DNA from 3 places in the Brenneria uluponensis genome. Region 2 is predicted to be linked to each of the others. Evidence: predicted binding sites of a transcription regulator. Region 2 holds the regulator's gene; each other region holds the start of a gene.
The links. The regulator Fur, encoded in region 2, represses iron uptake genes when iron is present. The targets are predictions, from matches to a motif close to ATAATAATGAGAACNACTATCAA.

Region 1 (4,297 bases), 2.1 Mb from region 2:
GCTCAACTTTACTGACTTGATGGTGCTGTGTTGGGACGGAGAACGACTGACCCTCAACCGCCGTAATCTGCGCAGCGGCGAACCAGAGCACCGTTATTGGCACGGCAACCTGAGTCATTTACAGATCCTCTGTGATCGCTCCAGCATAGAGATCTTTATCAACCACGGTGAAGCCGTGATGTCCGCTCGCTATTTTCCCACCCGCGACGCCACCGTTACATTTAGCGGTCCCGGTAGGTTGACGCTCCAGCACTGGTTGTTAGCGCCATGCGTGATAGAATGATGCCTTCTTCTTTTCCAACACAGATATTGCGGTGAAACAAACTAAGCGCGTAACAATCAGTGATATTGCCAAACTGGCGGGCGTCTCAAAATCGACAGCCAGTCTGGTACTTAATGGCCGCAGTAAAGAATTTCGCGTGTCGGATGAAACCCGCGATCGCATTATTGCCCTGGCGCACCAACAACGTTATCAACCAAGTATTCATGCTCGTTCGCTACGTTCAAACCGCAGCAACACACTGGGATTGGTCGTGCCAGAAATGACCAACTATGGTTTTGCGGTCATTTCACGCGAGCTGGAAATGTTATGTCGTGAAGCTGGGCTACAACTGCTGATTGCCTGTACCGACGAGAACGCTGGTCAGGAAATGATGGCGGTCAACAACCTGCTCCAACGTCAGGTGGATGGTTTGATTGTCGCATCCAGTATGTTCAGCGACGTGGAATATCGCAAAATTAACCAACAATTGCCGGTGGTGCAGTTTGACCGTGTCATTGGTGATTCTGATCTGCCCCTGGTGGTTACCGAATCTGTCGAATCAACGGCGGAACTGGTGGAGAAAGTGGCCAGACAGCATCAGGATGAATTCTATTTCATCGGTGGTCCGTCACGGATATCCCCGACACACGATCGTCTGGCGGGTTTTAAGCTGGGTCTGGAACGCGCCGGTATAGCGTGCCAGCCTGAGTGGATTATTCACGGTAGCTATCATCCCAGTTCCGGCTATGAAATGTTCGCCCAACTATGCGCTAGTCTGGGTCGCCCACCCAAAGCGCTATTTACGGCTGCCTGCGGTCTACTGGAAGGGGTTTTGCGTTATCTGAACCAACATAATCTGATGGATAGCGACCTGCGGTTATGCAGCTTTGACGACCACTATCTGTTTGATTGCCTGCCGTTGAAGATTGATACCGTGGCGCAGGATTGTGAAACGCTGGCCCGCAACAGTTTTGACATGATTACCACACTGATTGATGAACGCCCGCTGGAGCAGAGCCGGATTTATGTGCCGACCCATATCCATTGGCGCCATCCTGATTCACGTGGATAAGCGCCTAAATAACAAGCGCAAAAATCTTTCAGACAACACGCCTCATTAGTGGGTGGCTTTTTCCACGCCAACCAGACCAATCTTGAGATAACCCGCGCTGCGCAGTGAGTTCATAACTCGCATTATGGTTTCATAATCCACACTTTTATCCGCCCGGAAAAAAATCGTGGTGTCTTTGTCAGCTCGGGTTTTAACATCAAGCACCTGCGCAAGCGCCTGCTCAGGTACCGGGTCATCCCCCAGATAAAGCTGATTATCTGCTTTTACGGTCAAATAAACTGGTTTTGCCGGCCTGGGTTGTGGTGCTGCCGAAGACGCCGGTAAATTGACACGAATATCCACGGTAGCCAGCGGTGCCGCTACCATGAAAATGATCAGCAGCACCAGCATGACATCAATAAATGGCGTCACGTTGATATCATGCATTTCACCATTTTCATTCTGATCGTCGTTCAAATGCATGGCCATCGCTTAACCCGCCCGCCGTTTCTGCGCTGATGACGTCATCTTACTCTCGATGCTATCGGCAATATCCAGGTCACGGCTCTGTAACAGCAGAATTTGTGCCGCCACATCTCCGACAATCGCCTTATAACTGGCTATCCAGCGAGCAAATATGTTGTAGATCACCACTGCCGGGATCGCCGCAACCAGACCAAGCGCCGTTGCCAGCAGTGCTTCTGCAATGCCAGGTGCCACAACTGCCAGATTGGTGGTCTGGGTATGCGCGATGCCAATAAAGCTGTTCATGATCCCCCATACCGTACCAAATAAGCCGATGAATGGCGCAATCGCCCCAACCGTAGCCAGATATCCGGTACCGCGCCCCATATACCGACCTGTTGCAGCCACACAACGCTCCAGACGGAATGCCGTACGCTCTTTGATCCCGTGGTTATCATCAGATAGGTCTGACAAGACCAATTCGTTTTGCGCATCCGACAGCAATCGCAGAGCGACACTGTCCGGTGCGAAAGTACGGGCGGTATCCGCAGCATCATCCACTGTTCTAGCCTCTTTCAACGCCAGATGTTCATCGTGAATACGACGTTTGGCTTTCATCAGCTCGATACTTTTACCAAAAAAGATTGCCCAGGTAATGACCGATGCCAGCATCAGACCAATCATTACCACTTTTACCACGAGGTCGGCGTGCTGATACATACCCCAGACCGAGAGATCCATCTGCATCAGATTGCCTGAAGCATCCGCTCCCGATGGCAGTTCCAACGCAGACACCACGGCATCTTTGTTGATTACCGGTATGGAAGGAGTGGCGGCAAACGCACTGCCACCCAATCCCGCCATCAGCAGGATAACCACTACACCACGAGAAAATGCGCTCAACGCGTGACCTGTGCCTTTCCAGGCTGATGCGAACGGTTGAGTCATGTTGTTGCCAGCCGTATACACGCTGTACCTCCACCTATCATCCAATGCCAGTCATGTAATAAATCAGCGTAAAATAATACCAAAGCCTGAATTAATTGATAGTAGTTCTCATTATTATCTACGCATTTTTCTGACAACCCGCTATCACCATAACGCCTGGCTCAACATCCTGAACAGAGTCGCTGGCTTACTGTAGCGCTTGATGAAAGCATGCGTTAGCGGATTTTGTGTATTCTGCAACGTCGTATATCTAACGATTTTTATTCTGTGATCGTTATTAAGTTATTACACCATTTATGATAAAAATTCGACAAGTTATCCATTAGCAACAATTAATGGCACACAAATAAAATCATTAATAATCAATTAATTATTAATAAATCATCATAGAGCATCAAGATTAACACCACTTTAAACAGCATTTCTTATCATGTTTTGCTTTTGTGATACCTGTCATTCTTCAAAGTTGTATAATAGGTTAGCTTGCTTATCTACAAATGAGGATGCAGCGCAATAAATTAAGCCTTACCTGGCAAATCTCATCGCATGCCTCATTTTTCATGTCAGTATTTTATGACCTTTGTATGACATAAAAAATAAAAACGTACTCATTCTATTTACAGTAATACCTATTACCCATCACCTCTGGAGGTAATCTGATGAAGTTATCCAAGACGTTAATCAGTTTGTGTTTAAGTTCTACCGTGGTGTTAATGAGTCATTCGGTTATTGCGCAACAAATTAAAGCTGCTGATGTTCATCCTGAAGGTTATCCAAATGTGGTTGCGGTACAACACATGGGAGAAAAACTTAAAGCAGCAACTAACGGAAGATTAGAAATAAAAACCTTTCCAAGTGGTGTGTTGGGTGATGAAAGGCAGATGATAGAACAAGCACAATTGGGTGCCATTGATATTATCCGCGTTTCCATGACGCCAGTAGCGGCTATTCTACCGGACGTTGAAGTATTTACCTTGCCCTATATTTTCCGCGATGAAGATCATATGCATAAGGTATTAGACGGAAAAATAGGTCAGGAAGTAGGAGATAAAATTACCAATAGTCCTAAATCAAAACTGGTCTTTCTGGGCTGGATGGATGCGGGTACTCGTAACCTGATAACCAAAGACCCGGTAACCAAACCGGAAGATCTGAAAGGGATGAAAATCCGCGTCCAGGCCAGTCCTGTATCACTGGCGACCCTGAAGGATATGGGAGCCAACTCGATTGCGATGGGTGTCAGCGAAGTGTTCAGTGATCTGCAAACCGGTGTTATCGACGGCACAGAAAACAACCCGCCGACATTTGTTGCCCATAATTATATGCCGGTCACCAAGAATTATACCTGGAGTCGTCATTTCATTATTCCAGAAGTATTCCTCTACTCAAAAATAAAATGGGATAAATTGTCTAAAGAAGATCAGCAACTTATTCTGAAACTGGCCAGAGAAGCACAGCAAGAACAACGGGTATTGTGGGCAGATTATAATACAAAATCACTGGAAAAGATGAAAGCTGGTGGTGTGAAGTTCCACGATATTGATACTGCCGCATTCTATAAAGCGACACAA
Region 2 (4,297 bases):
TTAAGATGTTGTGGCTATCGGCGGGATGAGAAGAAAAGCTCATCCCGCTTTCTATTCTCCCTATTTTCGTGCAATTAGGTGAAACAAACGGTTGTTTCCCGACGAGGCTTGTTGGATCATTAGTGGTTATATGTCGTTTTTCGTATTTGAGGAATCAAGCATGAGTGAGGCTGAAGCCCGCCCAACTAACTTTATCCGCCAGATTATCGATGAAGATCTGGCTTCCGGTAAGCATGATCATATTCAGACGCGTTTTCCCCCTGAGCCGAATGGTTATTTGCATATTGGTCACGCTAAATCGATCTGCCTGAATTTTGGTATTGCGGATGATTACAACGGCCAATGTAATTTGCGTTTTGACGATACCAATCCGGTAAAAGAAGATATCGAGTACGTTGAATCTATCAAGCATGATGTCAAGTGGCTGGGTTTTTCCTGGAGTGGTGACATACATTACTCTTCAGATTACTTTGACCAATTGCATCTTTATGCCGTCGAGTTGATTAGTAAAGGATTGGCGTATGTGGATGAGCTCACGCCTGAACAAATCCGTGAATACCGTGGTACGTTGACTTCACCAGGAAGAAACAGTCCTCATCGTGACCGCTCTGTGCAGGAAAACCTGACGTTGTTTGAAAAAATGCGCAACGGTGGTTTTGCCGAAGGTATGGCATGTCTGCGTGCAAAAATTGACATGGCATCACCATTTATCGTGATGCGTGATCCCGTGTTGTACCGTATTAAATTTGCTGAGCATCATCAAACCGGCAATAAGTGGTGCATCTATCCGATGTATGACTTCACCCACTGTATCTCCGATGCAGTGGAAGGCGTAACACATTCGTTATGTACACTGGAGTTTCAGGACAATCGTCGTTTGTATGACTGGGTGCTTGATAATATCACTATCCCGTGTCACCCACGCCAGTACGAATTCTCGCGCTTGAATCTTGAATACGCTGTAATGTCCAAGCGTAAATTGAATCAATTGGTTACTGAACAGGTAGTGGAAGGTTGGGATGATCCGCGTATGCCGACGATTTCCGGACTGCGCCGTCGTGGCTATACTGCTTCGTCTATCCGTGAATTTTGCCGTCGTATTGGTGTAACCAAACAGGATAACAATGTTGAAATGGCAGCGTTGGAATCTTGTATCCGTGACGATCTGAATGACAATGCGCCACGCGCAATGGCGGTGCTGAACCCGGTAAAAGTAGTGATCGAAAATCTGCCTATGGATCACGAAGAATGGGTAACCATGCCACATCATCCTAATAAACCGGAGATGGGCTCGCGTCAGGTGGCTTTTAGCCGTGAAGTTTATATCGATCGTGCCGACTTCCGCGAAGAAGCGAACAAGCAGTATAAACGCCTGGTATTGGGTAAAGAAGTTCGCCTGCGCAATGCCTATGTGATTAGGGCCGAGCATATCGAGAAAGATGAACAAGGTGTGATCACCACTATTTATTGTCGTTACGATCCTGAAACGTTGAGTAAAGATCCATCGGATGGACGTAAGGTAAAAGGGGTGATCCACTGGGTTTCTGCAGCACATGCTATTCCTGCAGAGTTTCGTCTGTATGATCGCTTGTTTAGTGTCCCGAATCCCGGGGCTGCAGAAGATGTCCTCTCTACTATTAATCCTAATTCGTTGATCATTGAGCATGGTTTTGTTGAGGCCAGTCTGGCCAATGCTAAAGCGGAAAAAGCCTATCAGTTTGAACGTGAAGGGTATTTTTGCGCAGACCGCGTCTATTCCAGTACAGAAAATCTGGTATTTAACCGTACGGTGGGATTGCGAGATACCTGGGTTGGTTAAGCGGGAAAGCAGGGCTGGGTACAAAAAAATAAAACCGCCGCGGCGGTTTTATTTTTTGCAGAAGATTTATTTTATCGTTCGTCGTGAATACTTTCATCTTCACGGCAATTACCATCGGTACAGTGGCCATACAGATATAAGCTGTGATTGGTAAGTTTTATACCATGTTTTTCAGAGATTTCACGTTGGCGAGCTTCAATGAATTCATCACGAAATTCAATGACGCGGCCACAATCCAGGCAGATCAGATGGTCATGATGGTGCTGTTGGGTCAATTCAAAGACAGATTTTCCGCCTTCAAAGTTATGACGGGTCACAATACCCGCATCGTCGAACTGGTTAAGTACACGGTAAACTGTAGCCAAACCAATTTCTTCACCCATATCAATCAGCTTTTTGTATAAGTCTTCCGCGCTGACATGGTGGCATGTAGGGTCCTGTAACACTTCCAGAATTTTGAGTCTTGGAAGTGTTACTTTCAGGCCAGCCTTCTTTAATGCGGTGTTGTTGTCAGTCATGCGGATTTAGTCCTGTTACTCTACTTTATCAAGGGAGGCTACCTAGCCTAATATTATCGGTCGGCTCAAAAAAGGTTATGCGTCTCAATTATAGAACTGCATATTCAAAATAGAAACAACGGAATCTTAACCATATTATTCTTGCCTAGCGGGGCGGTCTATAACGTAATGCCTTGTTGATTAGCGAAATATTATGATGATTTCGGCAAACCGATAGCGTCATTGTACCTTGCCATTGCGAAAAGTTAAAAAAATGTATCTACTTCTGTAATAGTTTTTCGCTATTGATGTGGCTCCGGCGCAAAATATTGCCAGAGCCAAAAGAGGACATGATTCAGGCAAGAAGTCCTTTCAGATCTAGCTCGTCGCTGATTTTTGTAACCCAAGCATTGACGCGTTCGCTGGTCAGCTCCGGCTGACGATCTTCATCAATGGCCAGACCAATAAAATGGTCATCATCCACCAGACCTTTAGATGCTTCAAAGTGGTAGCCTTCTGTCGGCCAGTTGCCCACGATAATGGCTCCATGTGGCTCAATAATATCGCGTATGGTGCCCATGGCATCGCAGAAATATTCAGCATAATCTTCCTGATCACCGCAGCCAAACAGGGCTACCAATTTACCGGAAAAGTCGATTTCTTCCAGTGTTGGGAAAAAATCATCCCAGTCACATTGGGCCTCACCGTAATACCAGGTTGGAATCCCCAGCAGTAAAATGTCAAAACGCTCTAGATCTTCTTTACTGCTTTTGGCAATGTCATGAACCTCGGCAACTTCTGTTCCCAGTTGTTGTTGGATCATCTTGGCAATGTTTTCAGTATTGCCAGTATCACTGCCAAAGAAAATTCCTATGAGTGCCATGAATAAAATAACCTCTTGATTCTTAATGGTATGATGACCTTTGCCATCACTGATCGAGTAATAATAGCAGACACTTTCCGCATGAGAAACTTGAATATCGGTATACACATTGTTCTAAGATGAGAAAATGATTAGCTGTTCTTCTCTTTTTGGGTAGATGGTTTTTTAATTTTTTTTAAAAAACTAAATGTATTATCTGCTTGAAAGCATTATTAATTATGCTTAATTTGTAAATTTTATAACTATAAAATCACAATTTATCGTTAAATATTCCTCTAATTATGTCGATTAAAGAGGAAGGTGCTTCTTTATTCTTATTTCAGCATACAACAAAGTCAAGGTCGTAAAAATGCGCTTTGTTTAATGTTGGCTAGTTATCACAACATCTTCCCTATGTTGTTAGGTCTGGAGACTACACATGCGATTTCTGCGAAACATTTCTATTAGAACGGCTATGCTATGGGTGCTAGGTACTTTTTGTACATTATGGATTGGTGTTTCGGTCTATACCATGTACTCGTTCAAAACAATGAATGTAACCTCAAAAACCAGTTCATTACTGGTGAAGAACATGAATCTGGTCAATACCGGCAACGACCAGTATTTTCGTATGGTTACACGCCTGGCTCGCTCGGTTGACTATCGTCGTAATGGTGATAATAAAAAAGCGGATGATCAGCAGAAATCAGCATTGGCGGCACTGGATCTTTTAAAGTCAAATTTAGACACATTCAAAAAAATTGATCATGCAGGGATGTCACCGGAGTTAGTCGATGCGGTTACCCAAGGCTGGAGTAATCTGGTATTTCAAGGGGTTGAACCAATGTATCAGAACGCGGTTGCCCAGAACCTGAGCGAATATGAAAAATATGCCAAAGATATTGTTCCTGCTTTTAGCCGACAATTTAATGTGGCGTTTACTCATTTTGATAAAGCCGGTTCCAAAATGTTTGTTGATTCAGGTGAGCGTCTGGAGAGTATCACCTGGGTGGGACAAAATATTCTGCTGGCCGGATTAGTCGCTGGTTTGCTGATGTTATTCCTGACAGATCGCTATCTGGCGGCTTATCTGATGCGTCCATTGAATGATCTGCGCGC
Region 3 (4,297 bases), 2.1 Mb from region 2:
TCAAGATTACCGGCATTATTGGTGGCTTTGAAGCCAGGCAGCACAAAGCCATCCACATTGGATTCAATACGTTCATAGAAAGGGCGCGCTTTAGCATAATCAGCTTTCGCTTTGCTTAAATCGCCGGCATTAATATCTGCGGCTAGGCGATTAACAGCAACGACCATGGCATCAACCACACCATTTACATAGATAGCGTAGTCTTTCGTACCTTGCGCCAGCAGCGTCGCGGTACTGCCACCAGGCCGAATTGCGCTTTTACCGGTAACGGTAAAATTGATCATTTCCTGTTTGGCGCCCGGGCAATAAATTTGATATTTGCCACCATCAAGGGTCAGCGTAAATTTCACGGCCGGCAGACCAGGGGCAAGGTTTTCTTTCTCACCAAGTATGCGATTATTGCTCTGCAACTCGACTTCGGTAATGGCGGTTGCGGTCTTATTGATTACATTAAACGTAATCGGACCTGCTTTCGCTGAATTGTTGTCAATCATACAGGTGCCGCCGTCTGCCCCCGTCATAGTGATATTCACTTGTGAAACACCGTTTTTTACCGGAGCAGACATGGCATTATTTGCCGAAGCCCCCATCGAAAACATTAACAGTGTCGTCAGGCCAGCAACGGTCATCAGCGGTTCTTTTCGCTTAAATATTTTTTTAGACATGAGTTTATTTCCTTTGTTTATTTTCAGGTAATGTCGTCGGTTTTGCGGGGCTAAATAACAGACTGTTTTTGGCAGATATCGGCTGTCGTTGCTTATGGTGTGTCCATGACATCCGTAATGCACAAAAGACAAAAATAAGCGCGAGTACAGTTAAAAAGAGGGGCAGTATTACGGCCCAGAAACGGGAAGAATCCTGAAGCGTCTGCATCCGTTGCAACGCCGCCTCAACGTTTTGTCGATAGGCGCGGGCCACCTGCCAGTTACATGCAGACATAGGCTTATCATTACGGGCGGTGACAGTTCTTGGTGATTGAAGACCGCTTCCCGAGAGCGTGACAACATCATCGGAATGCCCGCTGGCGTTCAGTAACACCCCTTGAGCAATAGAGACATCAATGGCGCAGTGAACTGTCCATTCCGCCTGATAGGGGCCAGGATGCTGTGAGGGATTCAGGCCAATAGGAATACGGTTACCATAGAGCTCAACGACTTGATCCAGGGTCAGTACCTTAGGCGCGTCCTCGGGTGTCAGTGACCGTCTGATCGACCACATCTCGACCACAACCCCATCATGGTTACCCTTCACCTGCGCATCAGTGGATAAATTCAATATTCTGGGTTTACTGCCGGTTGATATGACGTTTAGCTGATAACCATTGTCCGCTTTTTTCAGGAGTGTCAGTTGACCGGCTGGGTTTTGTGTCTCGTTACTGACCAAGGGTGCAGTATTCGGTATTTGCAACGTGGGCTTGGGGTAATACAGGAACAATGACAAGGCAGACAAAGCCAGTACCAGAGCACTACTCAACAGCCAACGTACGGCTACTTTTGTCGAAGGACGACGGTCTGAGGGCCAGTAGATAAACAGGACAACGATAGCAATATAGAAAAACCACCCTAGCACTTCTATCAAACACGGGTCTGCCGGAATACCAAGCACACCGGTGATCAATGCAGACTGTATCGAACCCGGTGGCACCAACCAGGAGAGGTTGGCAATCCGCTCCTGGCCGATATTAAGCCAACCGGCTTCATGGGCACTGCGCAGAGAGGTAATAATCAACCCCCCCGCGACCAGGATCAGGAAAAGACCGGTAAAACGGAAAAATCGAGACAGATTGATACGAACGCCGCCGAAATAGATACCGCAGCCAATAATGACTGCCATGATCAGACCGATAACAGCGCCGACGGCAGCCCACGCGGCAGATTGTGCCACTGAGAAAGTAGCCAGCAAAAAAACGCTCGTCTCGAAGCCCTCTTTGAGAACGGCCAGAAACGCCATACTGGCCAGCGCCCAGGCACTGGATTGGCTGATGGCCTGTGCGGCTTCGTTTTCCAGCGCTTTCTTCATATTATGGGCATGCGTATTCATCCACATAATCATGCCGGTGACAAAGAAGACGGCGACAGCACCGATAATCGCCTCCATCCCTTCCTGGCTTGCCTGAGGTAACGCGTGTTCAGTCATTTCAAGCACGACACCGACAATCACAGAAAGGAGAACGGCCAGAAAAACCCCCGCCCACATGGCCGTGAGACTTTTGCCATTTTTACGTAAAAAAGCCGCAATAATGCCAACGATAAGCGCCGCTTCCAACCCCTCACGCAGCCCGATAACGAATGTAGCTAACAATGAACTCGCCCCTGGAAATAGGATTCTCGATTAAATAGTAATGATTATTGATATCATTTGTCTTATCAATAGAGAAGGCGCAGTGTATGAGCATTTGAAACTGAGTGAGTCTAAAAAGACTTTTTTATATAAAATGATGTCTTTTTGTATCTATACATGTAAAACGACATGCAAGAGTGCCCTTCCTGGCAACCGGGGAACCGTCACCGCGCTAAAATCGGTAAGCGTGCGTCGCGCGATAAGGCGCGACAGCAACATTTCACGGTTAACATCACTATCCACAGAACGTTCAACATCACAGCGGGACACCGATTGAACAGATTCAGAAATGAATGACGCCTTTGATCAGATCGCGGTTATTAATCACATCCTTTTCATAAACATCGGCCAGCACATCAAAACGGTAACGGTGGGTCAACATCATCTCGGCCCTGAGCTTGCCCTCAACCATTAAGCGCCCCACTTTGGCAAAGTCGTCCAGGGTTGCATTACGGCTTCCCATTATGGTGGTCTCTTTCTTATGGAATTCAGGATCAGAAAACTGCAATTCCCCTTTAAACAGTCCGACGAAAATGATGCTGCCGCCGTGACGAATCAAATTAACGGTGTTATTCATCGCCAGCGGATTGCCGGTGGCGTCGATCACCTTCTGCGCCAGCGAGCCACTGAATTTCTCACGCAACTGCGCATCAAAATCTGCCTGCGCAGGATCCAATGCTTCAAGCTGTAGATACCGTTGTACATGAGTACGTCGTTCCGCACTGGTATCTGCAACCAACACATGAGCGCCGTCCGCCTTGGCTATCGCCGCCACACCCAACCCGATAGGCCCGGCCCCCACCACCAGCACCGGCTCTTCGGGTTTGATCTCCGCCCGACGAACAGCATGAGCACTGATAGCAAATGGCTCAATCAATGCCGCAGATTCAGGATCAATCCCCTCCGCCAATAAAATATTAGTCACCGGTACACTCAGATATTCACTAAATCCACCATCCTGATGTACACCAATCACTGAAATATTTTCGCAGCAATTAGTACGCCCACTCAAGCAAGCCGGGCATTTTTTACAGGCCACATAGGGGATAACTACGACCTGTTTTCCGGTTCGTATATCATGAATATTATTGCCAAGACCGACCACCTCCCCACATATTTCATGGCCTAACACCCGTGGATAACTGAAAAAAGGTTGTTTCCCCGCCCAGGCATGAATATCCGTACCACAAATTCCCACTGTCTTTATTTTTATCAACACCTCATTATCTGCCGGAATGGGCTTATTACGCTGCTGAAAAAGCATATTTTCTGGTTCTAAACACACCAATGATTTCATCATAACCATTTTTTAAATCTCCCTTTCTGTATTACGACAGTTATTAATGAAAAAATTAAATAGGTTTAAACCACAAACATAATTTGTGATTCATCACGAAAAAAAATGTTTTAAATATGGTTTTAATAACAAAAAAAACAGGAACCTGAAAATGAGCCGCTCACAAAATCTCCGCCACAACGTGATTAACCAGATTATTGACGGGATGATCCGCGGCCATATCCCTTCACCGCTACCTTCCCAGTCGGCATTGGCCGAAATGTACAATATCAGCCGCACCACCGTCCGCCATATTTTAAACCACCTCACGGAACAAGGCGTCTTGGCGCAAGTAGGCAGGGACTACAGCATCATACGAACACCTGGACACCATGACGGTTTTGAGTGCATTTCCGCGCCGCTGGACGAACAAAACCGGATTTTTGAGCAGGCTTTTTTCAATATGATCAATCAGCGCCAGCTAAAAAGTGGTGAAACATTCTCTGAACTGCAACTGGCCAGAGCCGCTGGCGTTAGCCCGGTCGTGGTACGCGAATATCTGCTGAAATTTTGCCGCTACAATCTGATCGTCAGTGAACGTCGCGGTCAGTGGAGCATGAAACAGTTTGATCAGTCGTATGCTGAACAACTCTTTGAATTACGTGAAATGCTGGAAATCCA

Region 1: the regulator Fur is predicted to act here: its motif matches at 2,822-2,844, upstream of exbB (tol-pal system-associated acyl-CoA thioesterase).
Region 3: the regulator Fur is predicted to act here: its motif matches at 2,336-2,358, upstream of efeU (iron uptake transporter permease EfeU).

What each region holds. Positions count from the first base shown of each region.
Region 1 covers NZ_CP135917.1:462,664-466,960, reverse strand. Annotated here, with positions in the region: gene RS889_RS02285 (sucrose-6-phosphate hydrolase) at 1-283, shown strand, start outside; gene RS889_RS02280 (substrate-binding domain-containing protein) at 315-1,334, shown strand; gene exbD (TonB system transport protein ExbD) at 1,380-1,802, opposite strand; gene exbB (tol-pal system-associated acyl-CoA thioesterase) at 1,806-2,747, opposite strand; gene RS889_RS02265 (TRAP transporter substrate-binding protein) at 3,386-4,297, shown strand, end outside.
Region 2 covers NZ_CP135917.1:3,476,625-3,480,921, reverse strand. Annotated here, with positions in the region: gene glnS (glutamine--tRNA ligase) at 161-1,819, shown strand; gene fur (ferric iron uptake transcriptional regulator) at 1,891-2,337, opposite strand; gene fldA (flavodoxin FldA) at 2,672-3,199, opposite strand; gene RS889_RS16220 (methyl-accepting chemotaxis protein) at 3,618-4,297, shown strand, end outside.
Region 3 covers NZ_CP135917.1:521,953-526,249, reverse strand. Annotated here, with positions in the region: gene efeO (iron uptake system protein EfeO) at 1-665, opposite strand, end outside; gene efeU (iron uptake transporter permease EfeU) at 670-2,301, opposite strand; gene RS889_RS02525 (zinc-binding alcohol dehydrogenase family protein) at 2,624-3,646, opposite strand; gene RS889_RS02520 (GntR family transcriptional regulator) at 3,789-4,297, shown strand, end outside.